3 regions of the Streptomyces sp. NPDC002276 genome follow, and region 2 is predicted to be linked to each of the others. Evidence: riboswitches for the same ligand, from Rfam matches in the RefSeq annotation. Region 2 holds a riboswitch; each other region holds the start of a gene.
What was found. A riboswitch is a leader RNA that binds a small molecule or an ion and turns the genes downstream of it on or off. The one in region 2 is predicted to bind cobalamin.

Region 1 (6,269 bases), on a different contig from region 2:
GTACGGACATCGTCCCCCGGTACTGAGGGGCGGGGTCGGCCGGGAGGGTGCCCCCGGCCGACCCCGCCCCGTTCGTTCCTCGGGTCAGGAACCGGCCAGTTCCTCACGGACCGTGCGGGCCGCCGCGACCAGGTTCTCCAGCGACGCGCGGGTCTCGGGCCAGCCGCGGGTCTTCAGCCCGCAGTCGGGATTGACCCACAGCCGCTCCGGCGGAATGGCCTCAAGTCCCTTGCGCAGCAAGGCCGCTGCCTCGTCCGCGCCCGGCACGCGCGGCGAGTGGATGTCGTACACGCCGGGCCCCGCCTCGCGCGGATAACCGTGCTCGGCCAGCTCACGCGCCACCTGCATGTGCGAACGGGCCGCCTCCAGACTGATGACGTCCGCGTCGAGATCGTCGATGGCCCGCACGATGTCGCCGAACTCGGCGTAGCACATGTGCGTGTGGATCTGCGTGTCCGGCCGGACCCCGGCGGTGGTGAGCCGGAACGCCTCCGTCGCCCAGGCGAGATACGTCTCCCGGTCCGCCGCCCGCAACGGCAGCGTCTCGCGCAGCGCGGGCTCGTCGACCTGGATGACCGAAGTCCCCGCCGCCTCAAGGTCGTTGACCTCGTCGCGCAGGGCGAGGGCGACCTGCCGTGCGGTGTCGCCGAGCGGCTGGTCGTCACGGACGAACGACCAGGCGAGCATGGTGACCGGCCCGGTGAGCATGCCCTTGACCGGCCGCGAGGTGAGGGTCTGGGCGTACGTCGTCCAGCGGACCGTCATCGGCTCGGGGCGGGAGATGTCGCCGGCCAGGATCGGCGGACGGACGTAACGGGTGCCGTAGGACTGGACCCAGCCGTGCTGCGTGGCGAGGTAGCCCGTCAGCTGCTCGGCGAAGTACTGGACCATGTCGTTGCGTTCGGGCTCGCCGTGCACCAGGACGTCGAGGCCGGTCTTCTCCTGGAAGGAGATCACCTCGCCGATCTCCGCCCTGATGCGCTCCTCGTACCCGGCCGTGTCGATCCGGCTCGCCCTCAAGTCGGCGCGGGCGGCGCGCAGTTCGGCGGTCTGCGGGAACGAGCCGATCGTGGTGGTCGGCAGCGGCGGCAGACCGAGCCGCGCCCGCTGGGCGGTGGTCCGCTCGCCGTACGGCTGCGAACGGCGGGCGTCGGCCTCCGTGACGGCGGCGGTACGCTCCCGTACGGCGGGGTCCCGGGTGATCGGGGAGCCCGCGCGGGAGGCCAGGTCGGCCCGGTTCGCGGCCAGTTGGGCGGAGATCGTGCCGGTGCCCTGGGCCAGGCCCTTGGCGAGGGTGACGATCTCGCGGGTCTTCTGCCGCGCGAACGCGAGCCAGCGCAGGATCTGCGGCTCGATGTCCCGTTCGGCGGCGGCGTCGAGCGGGACGTGCAGCAGCGAGCAGGAGGCGGCCACGTCGACCCGGTCGGCGAGACCGAGCAACGTACCCAGCGCGGCAAGGGACTTGGTGAGATCGTTGACCCAGATGTTACGGCCGTCGACCACCCCGGCGACCAGCCGCTTGCCGGGCAGCCCGCCCACCGCGGCCAGCGCGTCGAGGTTGGCGGCGGCGGACCCGGTGAAGTCGAGCGCCAGCCCCTCCACCGGAGCCTTCGCCAGCACCGGCAGCGCGTCGCCGAGCCGGTCGAAGTAGGAGGCGACCAGCAGCTTCGGCCGGTCGGCGAGCGCGCCGAGGTCGCGGTAGGCGCGCTCGGCGGCGTTCAACTCGGCCGGGGTCCGGTCCTGGACGAGCGCGGGCTCGTCGAGTTGCGCCCACTCCGCGCCCGCCGCCCGCAGATCCGCCAGGACCTCGGCGTACACGGGCAGCAGCCGGTCAAGGAGCGTCAGCGGATCGAAGTCCGCGGCGACTCCGGGCGCGGGCTTGGCGAGCAGCAGATAGGTGACCGGGCCGACGAGCACCGGGCGCGCGGTGAGGCCCAGCGCGAGGGCCTCCCTCAACTCGTCGACCTGCTTGCCCGAGTCGGCGGTGAAGACCGTGTCGGGGCCCAACTCGGGCACCAGATAGTGGTAGTTGGTGTCGAACCACTTCGTCATCTCCAGCGGCGCCACATCCTGCGTGCCGCGCGCCATCGCGAAGTACCCGTCCAGCGCGTCGAGTTCGACGGCGGCCCGGTGGCGGGCGGGGATCGCGCCGACCATGACGCTGGTGTCCAGGACATGGTCGTAGTAGGAGAAGTCGCCGGTCGGCACTTCGTGAAGGCCGGCCTCGGCCAGCTGCCGCCAGTTGGCGCGGCGCAGTTCGGCCGCGGTGGCCCGGAGGGCGTCGGCGTCGACGCGGCCCTTCCAGTAGCCCTCGACGGCCTTCTTCAGTTCCCGGCCCTGTCCCTGACGGGGGTAGCCGTACACGGTGGCCCGTGCTGCCGCGGCTGCGGACTTCGCTGTCACGGAACTCTCCTTCGCGAGCTGTCTCCCTGAGATCCCGGGACGGAACGCGAGCGCGAAGGAAAGGGCACACCGGATGATGTGTACGCCGACCCGCCCACGAGGTCACCGGGATTCCGCGCACGAATGCTTCGCGCACGGGCAGTTGGCAGGTCTTCGGACTCGCGGGCACGCCCTCCGTCGAACCGGAGGACACCTACTGGCCGTCGCTTCCCAGATCCTGTCGCGGACCCAGTGCGTATGACGGCGGTCGTTCTCGCTTACCGCTGCGGGGCAGTCCCGGAATCTCACCGGGTTCCCTCTTGCGACGCGTCCGTCTGGCTGACGGGGCGAACCAGCTGCGTGGGTCAGCGTATTACAGCTGGTCCCCCAGGGTGGCCGGCTCGGGAGGATGCGGCCCGCCGCCGTCCTTGCCGTCCTGCGCGCAGGTTCGTGTCTGGTAGTGCTGGTCATTGGGGATGAACAGCACTCCGGCGACCTGCGCGGGGTGCTCGACGGCGAGCCAACTGTCGCCCGTGCGGTCGCCGTTCGGCCCGAACGCCTCGGTCGAGTAGACCGTCTCGCACAACAGGGCCACGCGCTTCCTGTCGACCGCGCAGACGTCCAAGGCGGGGCCGTTGAACTCGTCGGCGTCGTAGAACCGGAAGTGGAAGTGGACCTGGTCACCGTCGGAGGGCCGCTGCGGATGAGGCTCAAGGCGCCAGTCGACGATCTCGGCGGAGGCGCCGAGATGCTGCCCGTAGATGTCCTCGACCCGCACCCTGACAGCGGCCCTGCCGCGCTTCGCGGTGGTGTCGGAGCAGCCCCAGGTGGAAGAGCAGCCGGACACGGCGAGACTCGCCAGAGCCAGCGCCAACGGAGCGCCGACGGGTAACCGTGCGGGAAACACTCGGACGACCTCCGGTCGCGGTGGGTCAGCCGGGCCGGGGTCCGAAAGCCCGCAGGATCTGTTCGGCGGCCAGCGTCGCCGTCAACTCGCCCTCCCGCACCCGCCGTTCGAGGTCCGGGGCCAGTGAGCGTACCGCCGGATCCGCGTGCAGCCTGCCCAGCAGCTCGTCGCGGACCATCGTCCACGTCCAATCCACCTGCTGCTCGCGGCGCTTGGCGGCTAGGCGGCCGGTGGAGTCCAGCAGGGACCGGTGCTGTTCCAGGCGCTCCCAGACCGTGTCCAGGCCCGTGCCCTCACGGGCGCTGCAACTCAGCACCGGCGGGGTCCAGGCCGCGTCGACGGGGTGCATCAGCCGCAGCGCGCCCGCCAACTCCCTTGCCGCGCCCCGCGCGTCGCGCTCGTGCGGGCCGTCCGCCTTGTTCACGGCGATCACGTCCGCCAGCTCCAGGACGCCCTTCTTGATGCCCTGCAACTGGTCGCCCGTGCGGGCCAGGGTCAACAGCAGAAAGGAGTCGACCATGTTGGCGACCGCGGTCTCCGACTGGCCTACGCCTACCGTCTCCACGAGGACGACGTCGTAGCCCGCCGCCTCCATCACCACGATCGACTCCCGGGTCGCCTTCGCGACGCCGCCGAGTGTGCCCGCGGTGGGGGAGGGGCGGATGAAGGCCGCCGGGTCGACGGCCAGGCGTTCCATGCGGGTCTTGTCGCCGAGGATCGAGCCGCCCGTGCGGGTGGAGGACGGGTCTACGGCCAGTACCGCCACCCGGAAACCGAGCGAGGTGAGGAGCGTGCCGAACGCGTCGATGAACGTCGACTTGCCGACGCCAGGCACACCGCTGATCCCGATGCGCCGGGCCTTCCCGCTGTGCGGCAGCAGTTCGGTCAGCAACTGCTGTGCCATGGTGCGGTGTTGGGGCTTGGTCGACTCGACGAGGGTGATGGCGCGGGCCACCAGGGCCCGCTTGCCGTCGAGTACGCCCTTCACATAGGTGTCGACATCGATCACGGGGTGTGCCCGAGGTCGGTGGCCAGCCGCTCGACCAGGTCGTAGGCCGCGTCCGGGATCACCGTCCCGGGCGGGAACACGGCCGCCGCGCCCATCTCCAGGAGCGTGGGCACGTCCTGCGGGGGGATCACCCCGCCGACCACGATCATGATGTCCTCGCGGCCCTCCTCGGCGAGGGACTCCTTCAACGCCGGTACGAGGGTGAGGTGTCCGGCGGCCAGCGAGGACACCCCGACGACGTGCACGTCCGCCTCTACGGCCTGGCGGGCCACCTCGCCCGGGGTCTGGAACAGCGGGCCGACGTCGACGTCGAAGCCGAGGTCGGCGAAGGCGGTGGCGATCACCTTCTGGCCGCGGTCGTGGCCGTCCTGGCCCATCTTGGCGACCAGGATGCGCGGGCGGCGGCCCTCGGCCTCCTCGAACTCGGCCACGAGGGTGCGGGTGCGTTCGACGGACGGGGAGTCGCCGGCTTCGGTGCGGTACACACCGGAGATCGTACGGATCTGGCTCGCGTGCCGCCCGTACACCTTCTCCAGCGCGTCGGAGATCTCGCCGACCGTGGCCTTCGCGCGGGCCGCGTTCACCGCCAGCTCCAGGAGGTTGCCGGTGCTCTCGGCGGCCCGGGTCAGCGCGTGCAGGGCGTCCTGCGTGGCCTGTTCGTCGCGCTCGGCGCGCAACCGCCGTAGTTTCTCGATCTGTTGGGTGCGGACGGAGGAGTTGTCGACCTTGAGGACGTCGATCTCCTCGTCGGTCTCCACCCGGTACTTGTTGACGCCGATGACCGGCTGGCGCCCGGAGTCGATGCGGGCCTGGGTACGGGCCGCCGCCTCCTCGATGCGCAGCTTGGGGATGCCCGCGTCGATGGCCTTGGCCATGCCGCCCGCCGCCTCGACCTCCTCGATGTGCTGCCAGGCCCGGCGCGCGAGGTCGTACGTCAACTTCTCGACGTACGCGCTGCCGCCCCACGGGTCGATGACCCGGGTCGTGCCGGACTCCTGCTGGATGAGGAGCTGGGTGTTGCGGGCGATGCGCGCCGAGAAGTCGGTGGGCAGCGCGAGCGCCTCGTCCAGGGCGTTGGTGTGCAGCGACTGCGTATGGCCCTGCGTGGCCGCCATGGCCTCCACGGCCGTACGCGTCACGTTGTTGAACACGTCCTGCGCGGTCAGCGACCAGCCCGAGGTCTGTGAATGGGTGCGCAGGGAGAGGGACTTGGCGTTCTGCGGGTCGAACTGCTTGACCAGCTTCGCCCACAGCAGGCGCGCCGCCCGCAGCTTCGCGATCTCCATGAAGAAGTTCATGCCGATCGCCCAGAAGAACGACAGCCGGGGTGCGAACGCGTCCACGTCCATCCCCGCCTCGCGGCCCGCCCGGATGTACTCGACCCCGTCCGCGAGGGTGTACGCCAGCTCCAAGTCGGCCGTCGCGCCCGCCTCTTGGATGTGGTAGCCGGAGATGGAGATCGAGTTGTAGCGGGGCATCCGCTGCGAGGTGTAGGCGAAGATGTCGGAGATGATCCGCATCGACGGCTTCGGCGGATAGATGTAGGTATTGCGGACCATGAACTCCTTGAGGATGTCGTTCTGGATGGTCCCGGCCAACTTCTCGGGCGGTACGCCCTGTTCCTCGGCGGCGACGATGTACAGCGCCAGTACCGGGAGCACGGCACCGTTCATCGTCATCGACACGGTCATCCTGTCGAGGGGGATGCCGTCGAAGAGTTGCCGCATGTCGTAGATGGAGTCGATGGCGACACCCGCCATGCCGACGTCACCGGTCACGCGCGGGTGGTCGCTGTCGTAACCCCGGTGCGTGGGCAGGTCGAAGGCGACCGACAGGCCCTTCTGACCGGCCGCCAGGTTGCGCCGGTAGAACGCGTTGGACTCCTCGGCCGTGGAGAAGCCCGCGTACTGGCGGATCGTCCAGGGCTGGTTGACGTACATCGTCGGGTACGGGCCGCGCAGATACGGCGCG
Region 2 (6,269 bases):
GGGGTCGTGGTAGATCGCGATCGGGTTCTCGCCGAAGCCGCGCGGCGGCTGGATCATCACGACGACGTTCCCGAACTGGAGGGACGCCAGCACGATGTCGTCGCCGTCGACGTAGAGATTGCCCGGCGGCTCGCCCCACGCGTCCAACATGCCCTGCCTGAGGGACGGTTCGAGCTTGTCGAACCACGCCTGGTAGTCGGCGAGCGGCACCCGCGCGGGCGCGGCGGCCAACTGCTCCTCCGTCAGCCACTCCACGTCGTGGCCACCGGCGTTGATGAGCCGGTGGATCAACTCGTCCCCGTTGTCCGGGTGTCCGTCGACCCCGTAACCGGCGTCCCGCAGCGCGTCCAGCACCCGGATCGCCGAGGCGGGGGTGTCAAGGCCGACCGCGTTGCCGACGCGCGAGTGCTTGGTCGGGTAGGCGGTGAAGACGAGCGCGAGCTTCTTCTCGGCGTTCGGCTTGTGCTTCAACTTCGCGTGCCGTACGGCGATTCCGGCGACCCGCGCGGCCCGCTCGGGGTCGGCGACGTAGACCGCGACATCGTCCGGTCCCTGCTCCTTGAAGGAGAACGGGACCGTGATCAGCCGCCCGTCGAACTCGGGGATCGCGACCTGCATCGCCGCGTCCATGGGGGAGAGCGCGGCGTCGGACGCCTCCCACGCAGCCTGTGAAGTGGTGAGGCAAAGCCCTTGCAGGACAGGGATGTTGAGGATGCTGAGCGCCTCGACGTCCCATGCCCCTTCCTCGCCGCCCGCGGACGCCTCCGAGGCGTGCGTGCCGCCGGCCGCGAGGACGGTGGTGATCAGGGCGTCCGCTCCGTCGAGGAGCTCGTACACACCTGATGCGGCGCCGCGCAGTGAACCGCAGTACACGGCAAGGGCGTTGGCGCCCTTCGCCTCGATCGCCTCGCACAGGGTGTCCACGAAGGCGGTGTTTCCGCTCAGTTCGTGGGCGCGGTAGAAGAGCACGGCGACCGTCGGGCGGACCGTGTCGAGTTCGGGTTCGCCGTGGACGCCGTACTCGGGCATCTGCTGTGGCGCCTCGAAGCCCTCGCCCGTGAGCAGCACGGTGTCGGAGAGGAAGCGGGCGAGTTCGGTCAGGTTGTCCGGCCCGCCCTCGACGAGGTACCTGAGCGCCTCGGCGACGACACCGGCCGGTACCGACGACTCGGCCATCAACTCCGCGTCGGGGACGGTCTCTCCGCCGAGCAGCACGGTCGGGATGCCCGAGGCCTTGAGCACGGCGAGCCCGTCCTCCCAGGCCCGCTTGCCACCGAGCAGTCGTACGACGGCGATGTCCGAGGCCGCGATGAGCGCGGGCAACTCGTCGGTGGCGTCCACGCGGGACGGGTTGCCGATCCGGTACCCGGCGCCGGAGGCGCGGGCCGCCAGCAGATCCGTGTCGGCGGTCGACAACAACAACACTGTGCTCATGCGGGCGCTCCCGGTGGAATGAAAGGCAGTCCTTGTGGCGCGCCGGACTCGATGAGCCGCCACAGCGCGTCCGTGTCCGCGTGCTGTTCGATGAGGTCGCCGAGCCGGTCGAGCTGCTCCTCGCGCAGCGCGGCGAACGAGGTGTCGGCGGCCGGTACGAACCGGCGCCCCGCGGCGGCGGCCACCTCGCGCAGGAACGCCCGCCGGAACCCGTCCGACTCCAGCGAGCCGTGCCAGTGCGTGCCCCAGGTCTGGCCGACCCGGCAGCCGTCCAAGAAGGCTTCTCCGCCCAGGACTTCGGCAACCCCGTGGTGGATCTCGTACCCCTCGACCGGCTCGCCTAGGGCTTCGCCCACCGGCCGGGTGAGGGTCTTCTCGCGCGCGAAGCGCACGCGCAGGGGGAGTACTCCGAGTCCGTCGACCGAGCCCCGTCGGCTCTCGATCTCGTCGTCGATGTGCTCGCCGAGGATCTGGAAGCCGCCGCAGACGCCGAGGATCGGCCGTTCCTCCGAGGCTCTGCGGACGAGGGCGGCCGCGAGTCCCCGCTCCCGCAGCCACTCCAGCGCCTGCACCGTCCCCCGGGTCCCGGGGATCACGACGAGGTCGGCGTCGGCCAGTTCCTCCGGCCGGTCCACGAACCGCACCACGACGCCCGGTTCGGCGGCCAGCGCGTCCACGTCGGTGAAGTTGGACATGAGGGGAATCGCGCAGACCGCGACCCGCAGCACGTCCTCGCCGACCGGCGGCGCGGTGTTCGACTCGCGCACGGTGCCGCGCAACGAGATGCGCAGCCCGTCCTCCTCGTCGATCCCCAGCCCGTGCTGGAACGGCAGCACGCCGTACGTCCGCCGCCCGGTCAGGCCGTGCAGCATGTCCAACCCCGGTTCCAGGAGCGACACATCGCCCCGGAACTTGTTGACGAGGAACCCGGCGACGAGGGCCTGATCCTCAGGGCTGAGCAGCGCCACCGTCCCGAAGAAGGAGGCGAAGACACCCCCGCGGTCGATGTCGCCGACGACGAGAACGGGCAGTTGCGCGTTGCGCGCGATGCCCATGTTCACGATGTCGGTCCGCCGCAGATTGATCTCGGCGGGCGAACCCGCGCCCTCGCAGATCACCGCGTCATACGTGCCCCGCAACTCGGCGAGACAGTCCAACACCGTGCCGAGCAGCGCCTCTTGTCGCCCGCCGTGCAGCCCTTCCCCGGGGGACGACCCCCCAGACCCCCCGAAGAACCCGCGCGCGCTCATCTCGCCAACTGGCCTGCCCATCAGGACGACTTGGCTGGTGCGGTCGCCGCCGGGCTTGAGGAGAACGGGGTTCATCAGCGCGGTCGGCTCGATGCGGCAGGCCTGCGCCTGCATGGCCTGCGCCCGGCCGATCTCGGCGCCCTCGCGCGTCACGAACGAATTCAGGGACATGTTCTGGGCCTTGAAGGGCGCCACCTTCACGCCCTGCCGCACCAGCCACCGGCAGATCCCGGCGGTCACGACACTCTTCCCGGCGTCCGAGGTGGTGCCCGCGACCAACAGCCCGCCGCCGCTCATGACTTCCGTCCCTTCGGCAGCAACAGCCGCCCGGCGACACTGACTCCGAGCGCGAGCCAGCCGACGCGCCGGGACAGTCGTACGGCACGGTCGATGTCCGGTACGGCTACGGCGCGTCCGGCGCCGTTGAGTACGGGCCGGTGCTCGACCCGGCCGCCGTAGGAGAGCGTGCCGCCCAGTCGCACGCCGAGGGCGCCCGCGAAAGCGGCTTCCACGGGACCGGCGTTGGGGCTCGGGTGCTTGGGGGCGTCGGTGCGCCAGGCGCGTACCGCTCCGCGCGGGTCGTCGCCCGCGACGGTGGCGAGGACGGCGGTGAGGCGGGCGCCCGGCCAGCCGGCCACGTCGTCGAGGCGGGCCGAAGCCCAGCCGTAGCGGCGGTACTTGGCCGACTTGTGGCCGACCATGGCGTCCAGGGTGTTCACCGCGCGGAAGCCGAGCAGACCCGGGACACCGGCGATGCCGCCCCACACCAGGGCGCCCACCACCGCGTCGGAGGTGTTCTCGGCGACGGACTCGACGACCGCCCGGGCGATCCCGTCGGCGTCGAGGGCCTGCGGGTCGCGTCCGCAGAGGTGCGGGAGGCGCGCCCGCGCGGCCTCGATGTCACCGGCCTCCAGCGCCCGCCCGATGACCCCGGCCTCGCGCGCGAGGGAGGTCCCGCCGACGACCGCCCAGGTGGCGGCGGCGGTGAGGGCGGCAGAGGCCGTACGGGAGGGTCGTAGGGCCGAAGTGGCTACGGCGGCCAGGGAGACGGTGCCGCCCACGCACACGGCGGTGTGCAGGGCGCCCCAGCCTCGGTGGTCGCGCCACAGCAGCTGTTCCACGGCACCGGCGGCACGGCCGAACGCGGCGACCGGATGCCCGCGGCGGGGATCGCCGAGCAGGTGGTCACCGAGAAGGCCGGCGGCGGCGCCGTACGCGAAGACGCGATCGGCACGCATCGGGTCAGCCGATCGCTGAGTCGGGCACTGTGCTGGTACGGGACCTCGAACGGCAGCCGAGCATGGCGATATGTCCTCACTCAGGGTGTCCACGCCCTGGTTCGACGAGACCGGCGGTGAGAGTTCCTGGCTCCCGGGGTTGTCTACCCCGGTGACAGTGGCGGGACCGCGCCGGATTCGCACCGGCTTCCTCTCCTGCCGCCGTACATGGCTCCGGCAGTCCACCACGGTGTTGGAAGGGGCGTCAACTTGCTGTTGACCTGGGGCGGAGGAGTGTGCCGAGGCTCATAGGGGAGGGATGTCGCGGGGCATGACGCGTCCCCACTCGGTGGAGTGGGAAAGAGACCGGGGAGAGCCGCACAGCGGACCGGCGAACAGAGCGAGCGGTCAGGACAATTGGAGAGCGCCGAGGAACGACGTGGGGTGACTTCGTGACGGGGGCGAGAGCTGATGCGATCGGGCGCCCCCTGTTTCGAGCGACGGTCACGAGCCACCTTCGCGGCCCCTCAGCGGAGCGATACGCTGCTGCGCGGAGACCGGTCGACGTCGAGGCGCTGACACTCGGTAGGGGAGGTCGGTGTGGTCGATGGGTATCCATCCACGTGGCGTACACAGTCGAACGAGCCGGGACAGGTGCACCTGCACTGGTGCAAGAGCAGCTACTCCACGTCAATTTCGGGGGAGTGCGTGGAGTGGGCGGTTGACGCGGAAACCGTACGAGTCCGTGACTCGAAGCGGCGCCAGGGGCTCGGGCTGACCGTCGGTCGTACGGCCTGGGCGGCTTTCCTGGAGCGGCTGGTGTCGCGGGGCCGGGACGACCTCTGACAGGTCGTCCCGTGTGACGGGAGGGGTGGGCAGATGCACGGTGGGTGGACCAGAGGCGTCTCGTCACCACGGGTCCGGCGTTCCACCAGGGATCCGAAGAGGCGTGAGACGGCCGTGGTGGTACTGGTGTGTCTGACGTCGGGAGCGGTAGCGGTGGCGGGCGGGGCCCTGGCCGCGCTCCTGGCGCCGGGACGCGACACAAGAGCGGTGGTCTGGGCGAGCGTCACGCTGGTGCTGGCGGCGGCGGCCGGCCTGTGGTGGGGCAGCGCACCACTCACCGACCGCCTCCGGACTCTTGGGTATCGACCCCGGGTGCGGGAGAGCCGGCGGGAGCCGCCCGCTGATCGGGAAGTCGCGGCGGATCTGACCAGGCAGTGGCGTCGCTGACCCGGCCGTCCGCCGTGTGCTGCGCACCGTCCCGGAGCAGACGGCCGATGAGGAAGAAGATGCCCACCACGACGCCCGCCCCGAGCACCAGAAGCAGCAGCAGCGTCCAGACGCCCAGGGTCGTGACGGCCTGGCCCTGAACGGCCTTCGCGACCGGGACGCCGGCGATCAGGAAGAGCAGAGCGGTGCCCGACCCCAGCAGCCAGCCCGCTGTGCGCTGCCTGATCCGCTGGTCGGTGGCCGCGCGTTCCTTCTGTATGTCCTGCTGGACCCGGGTCTCCTCGATACGGGCCAGGTTGTGGGTCCATCCGGTGTCGCGCATCGCGGCCGACCGCAGGGCGACGTCGTCAGCGGGCGGCTCGGTGCCCTCGGGGTCTTCGGCTGCGCCGGAAGGTGGCTCTTCGGTCCCGGGAAGGGCTCTCGCGGCGTCGTGCCACCGCAACCCCTCGCGAAACCTGTCGAAGACCCACATAGGCCCTCCTTGACACCGCCCGATGACGTCGTCGTCCCGGGCTCAGCTGGAACGCATGCCTGTGATGATCTCGTCGATCAGTTCGATGACCTGATCACCTTCGTACGCGGCGCTGCTGATCTCCGCGTAGCTCTCCTGGTAACGGGCGATGAGTTCGAGGTCGTCACGGCTGGCCACGCTGCCGGTACTGCCCTCGATGTAGAGCAGGTCGTCGTCGTCCTTGAACGCGAGGAGCACGAAAGGCGCGGTTGTGCCGAAGAAGGAGCCCGCCGTGAACGGAAGGACTTGCAGGCTCACCTGGGGGTGGTGGGCCATCGCCTTGACGTGCTCCAGTTGGCGCCGCATCACGGAGGGACCGCCGACATACCGACGGAGCGTGGACTCGTCGGCGATGAAGTAGGTCCGTGGACCGTCGGGTTGCTCGAAGATGCGTTCCTGACGGGCGGTCCTGAGCTCGACCGCCCGGCGGACCTGGGACTCGACGGCCTGGCCCTTCATCAGCGCCGAGGCGTAGTCCTCTGTCTGCAACAGGGCGGGTACGACCAGCGGGTTGAACGCCTGGACAGTGGTCGCGGAACTCTCGTATCCCAGGTACTGGGCGTACTGCGGGCTGACCAGGTCGGCGTACGGCGCCCACCACGACTGGCCCTTCGATCCGCGTGC
Region 3 (6,269 bases), on a different contig from region 2:
GGGGTACTGCCTCCATCGTGGGAGTGGGGTTCCTCGGCGTGGTGGCAGGCCTGTGACGCGCGTAGCGGCGGCAGATGACGTCGTCATGGGCATGACACTTTGAGCGTCCTGTGGGGCACTGGTGAATGACATGAACAGGACGGGCAGAACGTAGCCGGGTCGACGAGACCGCGAACAGACGCACCCCATGAACTTTGCCGCTCCATAGAAACTCCATGGACGACCCATGGAAGCTCCATGGGCCGTCCGCGAAGTAAGCGATACATAAAGGGGGTTAGAAGTCCTCGTCGAGGTCGACCGTGCCCTCCACCGCCACCTGGTACGCCGACGGGCGGCGCTCGAAGAAGTTGGTCAGCTCCTGCACGCCCTGCAACTCCATGAAGGAGAAGGGGTTTTCGGAGCCGTAGACCGGCGCGAAGCCCAGCCGCTGGAGGCGCTGGTCCGCGACGCACTCCAGGTACTGGCGCATCGAGTCGGTGTTCATGCCCGGCAGACCCTCACCGCACAGATCGCGCCCGAACTGCAACTCCGCCTCTACGGCCTCCTTCAGCATGTCCGTGACCTGCTGCTGGAGTTGGTCGTCGAAGAGCTCCGGCTCCTCCTTGCGGACGGTGTCGACGACCTCGAACGCGAAGCTCATGTGCATGGTCTCGTCGCGGAACACCCAGTTGGTGCCCGTGGCCAGACCGTGCAGGAGACCCCGGCTGCGGAACCAGTAGACGTACGCGAACGCGCCGTAGAAGAACAGGCCTTCGATGCATGCGGCGAAGCAGATCAGGTTGAGGAGGAAGCGGCGGCGGTCGGCCTGGGTCTGGAGGCTGTCCAGCTTCTCGACCTCGTTGATCCACTTGAAGCAGAACTCGGCCTTCTCGCGGATGGAGGGGATGTTCTCCACCGCGTCGAAGGCGGCGGCCCTGTCCTCGGGGTTCGGGAGGTAGGTGTCCAGCAGCGTCAGGTAGAACTGGACGTGCACGGCCTCCTCGAAGAGCTGACGGCTCAAGTACAGCCGCGCCTCGGGGGAGTTGATGTGCTTGTACAGCGTCAGCACGAGGTTGTTCGCCACGATCGAGTCGCCCGTCGCGAAGAACGCGACCAGCCGCCCGATCATGTGCTGCTCACCCGGCGTCAGCTTCGCGAGGTCGGCGACGTCCGAGTGGAGGTCGACCTCCTCGACGGTCCAGGTGTTCTTGATCGCGTCCCGGTAGCGCTCGTAGAAGTCCGGGTAGCGCATGGGGCGGAGGGTCAGTTCGAAGCCCGGGTCGAGGAGGTTCTTCGCAGTCATATCTGTCGGCGCGAAGCGCTGTCCTTCAGGGGCGGTGGTCGGGCGACGGGTGGGCATTACTGGCAGGCCTCGCAGGACTCGGGGTTTTCCAGGGAGCAGGCGACCGCGTCTTCGTCGGGGGTCAACTGCTGTACGGGGATGGGGGTTTGGGTTTGGGCCTGGGCCGCGCGGGCGATGCGGGTCGCCGGGCGGGAGCGCAGGTAGTACGTCGTCTTCAGGCCCTGCTTCCAGGCGTACGCGTACATCGAGGAGAGCTTGCCGATCGTCGGCGTCTCCAGGAACAGGTTCAGGGACTGGGACTGGTCCAGGAACGGAGTGCGGGCGGCGGCCATGTCGATCAGGCCGCGCTGCGGGATCTCCCACGCCGTGCGGTACAGCGCACGGACCTCGGCGGGGATCCAACTGAACGCCTGCACCGAGCCGTTGGCGTCACGCAGCGCCTCCCGGGTGCGGGCGTCCCACACGCCGAGCTGCTTCAGCTCGTTCACCAGGTAGGAGTTGACCTGGAGGAACTCACCTGACAGCGTCTCGCGCTTGAAGAGGTTCGAGACCTGCGGCTCGATGCACTCGTACACGCCCGCGATGGACGCGATGGTGGCCGTGGGGGCGATCGCCAGCAACAGGCTGTTGCGCATGCCGACTTGGGCGATACGTTCCCGCAGCGCGGCCCAGCGCTCGGGCCAGGTCAGCTCCACGTCGTAGTGGTCGGGGTGCAGGACGCCCTGCGCCGTACGGGTCTTCTCCCAGGCCGGCAGCGGGCCGTTGCGCTCGGCGAGGTCGGCGGAGGCCTCGTACGCGGCGAGCATGATGCGCTCGGCGATCCGGGTCGAAAGTGCCTGCGCCTGAGGGGAGTCGAAGGGGACGCGGAGTTTGAAGAAGACGTCCTGGAGACCCATCGCGCCGAGACCCACCGGGCGCCAGCGGGCGTTGGAACGGCCCGCCTGCTCGGTCGGGTAGAAGTTGATGTCCACGACCCGGTCGAGGAAGGTGACGGCGGTGCGGACGGTCTCGTCCAGCCGTTCCCAGTCCAGCTCACCATGGGTGACGAACGCACCCAGGTTCACCGAGCCCAGGTTGCAGACCGCCGTCTCGCCGTCGTCCGTGACCTCCAGGATCTCCGTGCAGAGGTTCGAGGAGTGGACGGTGTGGCCCGGCTCGGCGGTCTGGTTGGCGGTGCGGTTGGCCGCGTCCTTGAACGTCATCCAGCCGTTGCCGGTCTGCGCGAGGGTGCGCATCATGCGGCCGTAGAGGTCACGGGCCGGGATGGTCTTCTTGGCCAGGCCCCGCGCCTCCGCCTCGCGGTAGGCCGCGTCGAACTCGGCGCCCCACAGGTCGACCAGCTCGGGCACGTCGGCGGGGGAGAACAGCGACCAGATGCCGTCCTCGTTGACCCGGCGCATGAACTCGTCCGGGATCCAGTGCGCCAGGTTCAGATTGTGCGTACGGCGGGCGTCCTCACCGGTGTTGTCCCGCAGCTCCAGGAACTCCTCGATGTCGGAGTGCCAGGTCTCCAGGTACACCGCGGCGGCACCCTTGCGCCGGCCGCCCTGGTTCACCGCGGCGACCGAGGCGTCCAGCGTCTTGAGGAACGGGACGATGCCGTTGGAGTGCCCGTTCGTGCCCCGGATCAGCGAACCGCGGCTGCGGATACGGGAGTACGACAGCCCGATGCCACCGGCGTGCTTCGAGAGACGGGCGACCTGGTGGTAGCGGTCGTAGATGGAGTCCAGCTCGTCCAGCGGGGAGTCGAGGAGGTAGCAGGACGACATCTGGGGGTGCCGCGTACCGGAGTTGAAGAGCGTGGGGGAGGAGGGGAGGTAGTCGAGGCGGCTCATCAGGCGGTAGAGCGCGGCGACTTCGTCGAGCGCGCGCGTCGAGTCGTCCTCGGCGAGACCGGCCGCCACGCGCAGCATGAAGTGCTGGGGCGTCTCGATGACCTTGCGGGTGATCGGGTGCCGGAGGAGGTAGCGGCTGTGGAGGGTACGGAGCCCGAAGTAGCCGAAACGGTCGTCGGCACCCTCATCGAAGGAGGCGGCGATCAGCGCGTCGAGACGGGCCGCGTGGAGCGTCACGAACTCGGCGGTGCGGTCCGCGATCAGGCCCTCGCGGTGGCCCACGGCGACGGACTCGGTGAACGTCGTCACGCCCTGGGAGGCGGCCTCGGCGGCGATGCTGACCGTCAGCAGCCGGGCGGCGAGCCGGGAGTAGACGGGGTCCTCGGAGATGAGGCCGGCGGCGGCCTCCGTGGCCAGTTCGCGCAGTTCCGTCTCGTCCGCGTGCGCGGACCGGCCGCGCAGTGTGGCGGCGGCGACCCGGCCGGGGTCGGCGTCGGGAAGGTCGGCGGTCAGCTCGGTCAGGGTCCGCAGGATCGCGGCGCCGGGACCGTCGGCTCCGGGAACGATCGCTCCCGGAACGTCGGCTACGGTCGCGATCGCCTCGTTCGCCTGGGTCGCTGATGCCGGCTCTGCTGGCGCGATGGTCACGGTGGGGCTCTCCCTCGCTCGGCACGGGGCCTTGCGGAGGGCAGGCGGCAGTACACGAGCGCACGGGGCGTCGCGTCCACCGGCCCACTCCACGAGGCCCGGACGTCATGCGCCCTGACCGGGTGGCCGGGCGCGCCGTCGGCAGGTCCTCGGACTGACCAGGCGTGCATATGCACGCAAGTACACCGTTGCGGGACAGTTCCGGATTCGCACCGGATTCCCCTGCGGCGACAGCGAGCATGAGCATACATCTTGTGCCGGGCAGTCGTGGCACCCCCAGATGTTGTGTCGCGGCTGTTTCAGAGCGTCAACTTGTAAGTGAGGAGAGTGATCTCGTCCAGCTCCGGCAGGGGGTTCCAGTCGCGCTCCGGGGTGCGGGTGAAACCGAGGCGTTCGTAGATGCGGTGGGCGGTGTGCATGGTGCGCTGGGTCGACAGGACGATGGCTGTGCAGCCCGCGGTGGCCCGTGCGCGGTCGATGCAGGCGCGGACGAGGGCCTCGCCGGCGCCCTTGCCGCGGGCCTCGCGGGCGATCGCCAGCATGCGGATCTCGGCCTCGCCTTGTCGCGCGATGTCTGCCATGGGGCCGCCGGACGGGACGAAGGTCACTCCGCCTAGGAGGTGGTCGTTCTCGACGGCTACGAGGACGTCGGCTGCGGCGGCTCGTTTTGCTACGGCTCTCAACTCGCCTAGGTATTCGTCGCTTTCGCCGAAGTCGAGGAGGCCGTCTTGTAGGTAGGCCTGGGCTGTGATCTCGCCCAGGGTTTCGTATTCGGTGGGGGCTGCTCGGCGGATGAGGATGTCCATGTAGGTGAGTGTGTACGAAAGAGCGGGCCGCCGAGGGGGGTGCTCTCGGTGGCCCGCTGCGGGTGCGTTGTGGCTGGGCGCGCAGTTCCCCGCGCCCCTGAGGTGGGATCAGTGACCGGCGATCACAGGTAGCTCTTCCTTTACCCCCCGGTCGCCTGCGTCTGCCGTGTAGTCCCCGGCGCTCGTCTCGTCCACGCCCTCCGGAGCCTTCAGGGCCTTCAGTACGAACGTCAGGACCACCGTGACCACGACGTTCAGGACGAACGCGGTCAGGCCGATGTAACCGATCTCGCCGATGCCCGGGATCTCCTTGGACGAGCCGCCGAAGTGATCCTGGGTCGGGGAGGCGACGCCGTAGGCCGCGAGCGTGCCGTAGAGCATGCCCACCGCCCAGCCCGCCAGGAGGGCCCAGCGGTGGAACCAGCGGGTGAAGAGGCCGCCCACCAGGGACGGGAAGGTCTGGAGGATCCAGATGCCGCCGAGGAGTTGGAAGTTGATGGCCACTGTCTTGTCCATCGTCAGGACGAAGGCCAGGGCGCCGACCTTCACCAGGAGGGAGACCAGCTTGGAGACCTTAGTCTCCTGGGCCGGGGTCGCGTCCGGGTTGATGAAGTCCTTGTAGATGTTGCGGGTGAAGAGGTTCGCCGCCGCGATGGACATGATCGCCGCGGGGACCAGCGCCCCGATGCCGATCGCCGCGAAGGCCACGCCCGCGAACCAGTCCGGGAACATGTTCTCGAAGAGCTGCGGGATGGCCAGTTGGCCGTTGGTGACCTTGACACCCGCCGCGATCGCCATGAAGCCGAGCAGCGCGAGCAGGCCCAGCATCAGTGAATACAGCGGCAGGATCGTGGTGTTGCGGCGGATCACGTTGCGGCTCTTGGAGGAGAGCGTCGCGGTGATCGAGTGGGGGTACATGAAGAGCGCGAGTGCCGAGCCCAACGCCAGTGTGGCGTACGTCCATTGGCCCGCCGGGGCGGGGACCAGACCGCCCGCTCCCGCCGCCTTGAACTTGGCGCCCGCCGCGCTGAAGATGTCGTCGAAGCCGCCGAGCTTGATCGGGATGTAGATGATCGCCACCGTGATCACGATGTAGATCAGGCCGTCCTTCACGAACGCGATCAGCGCGGGCGCGCGGAGGCCGGACGAGTAGGTGTACGCGGCCAGCACCGCGAACGCGATCAGCAGCGGCAGGTCCTTCACGAACCAGTTGGAGTTCGCGCTGCCGCCCACCCCCATGACGTCCAGCACGGCTTGGATGCCGACCAGTTGGAGCGCGATGTACGGCATCGTCGCGAGGATGCCGGTGACCGCCACCGCCAGCGACAGGCTCTTCGAGCCGAAGCGACCACGCACGAAGTCGGACGTCGTCACGTATCCGTGCTTGTGCGACACCGACCAGAGGCGGGGCAGGAACGTGAAGATGAGGGGGTACACGAGGATCGTGTACGGCACCGCGAAGAAGCCGGCCGCGCCCGCCGCGTAGACCGCCGCCGGTACGGCGACGAACGTGTACGCGGTGTAGAGGTCGCCGCCGAGCAGGAACCAGGTGACCCAGGTGCCGAACGACCGTCCGCCCAGGCCCCATTCGTCGAGGCTGTGCTCGTTGTCGGCCCGGCGCCAGCGCGCTGCCAGGAAGCCCAGGACCGTGACGGCCAGGAAGAAGAAGATGAAGACGGCGAGTGCGACGCCGTTCAC

Region 1: another riboswitch for cobalamin. It lies ahead of metE (5-methyltetrahydropteroyltriglutamate--homocysteine S-methyltransferase); the one in region 2 lies ahead of ACWIHT_RS18745 (cobalamin biosynthesis protein).
Region 3: another riboswitch for cobalamin. It lies ahead of ACWIHT_RS08545 (ribonucleoside-diphosphate reductase subunit alpha); the one in region 2 lies ahead of ACWIHT_RS18745 (cobalamin biosynthesis protein).

The regions. Positions count from the first base shown of each region.
Region 1 is NZ_JBSFCQ010000003.1:29,391-35,659, reverse strand. It holds gene metE (5-methyltetrahydropteroyltriglutamate--homocysteine S-methyltransferase) at 85-2,403, opposite strand; cobalamin riboswitch at 2,531-2,754, opposite strand; gene ACWIHT_RS09350 (hypothetical protein) at 2,756-3,289, opposite strand; gene meaB (methylmalonyl Co-A mutase-associated GTPase MeaB) at 3,315-4,298, opposite strand; gene scpA (methylmalonyl-CoA mutase) at 4,295-6,269, opposite strand, start outside.
Region 2 is NZ_JBSFCQ010000006.1:415,112-421,380, forward strand. It holds gene cobN (cobaltochelatase subunit CobN) at 1-1,434, opposite strand, end outside; gene ACWIHT_RS18740 (cobyric acid synthase) at 1,431-2,981, opposite strand; gene ACWIHT_RS18745 (cobalamin biosynthesis protein) at 2,978-3,922, opposite strand; cobalamin riboswitch at 4,024-4,163, opposite strand; gene ACWIHT_RS18750 (DUF397 domain-containing protein) at 4,556-4,747, shown strand; gene ACWIHT_RS18755 (hypothetical protein) at 5,022-5,456, opposite strand; gene ACWIHT_RS18760 (helix-turn-helix domain-containing protein) at 5,649-6,269, opposite strand, start outside.
Region 3 is NZ_JBSFCQ010000002.1:739,364-745,632, forward strand. It holds gene ACWIHT_RS08540 (ribonucleotide-diphosphate reductase subunit beta) at 275-1,282, opposite strand; gene ACWIHT_RS08545 (ribonucleoside-diphosphate reductase subunit alpha) at 1,339-3,765, opposite strand; cobalamin riboswitch at 3,889-4,012, opposite strand; gene ACWIHT_RS08550 (GNAT family N-acetyltransferase) at 4,065-4,571, opposite strand; gene mctP (monocarboxylate uptake permease MctP) at 4,680-6,269, opposite strand, start outside.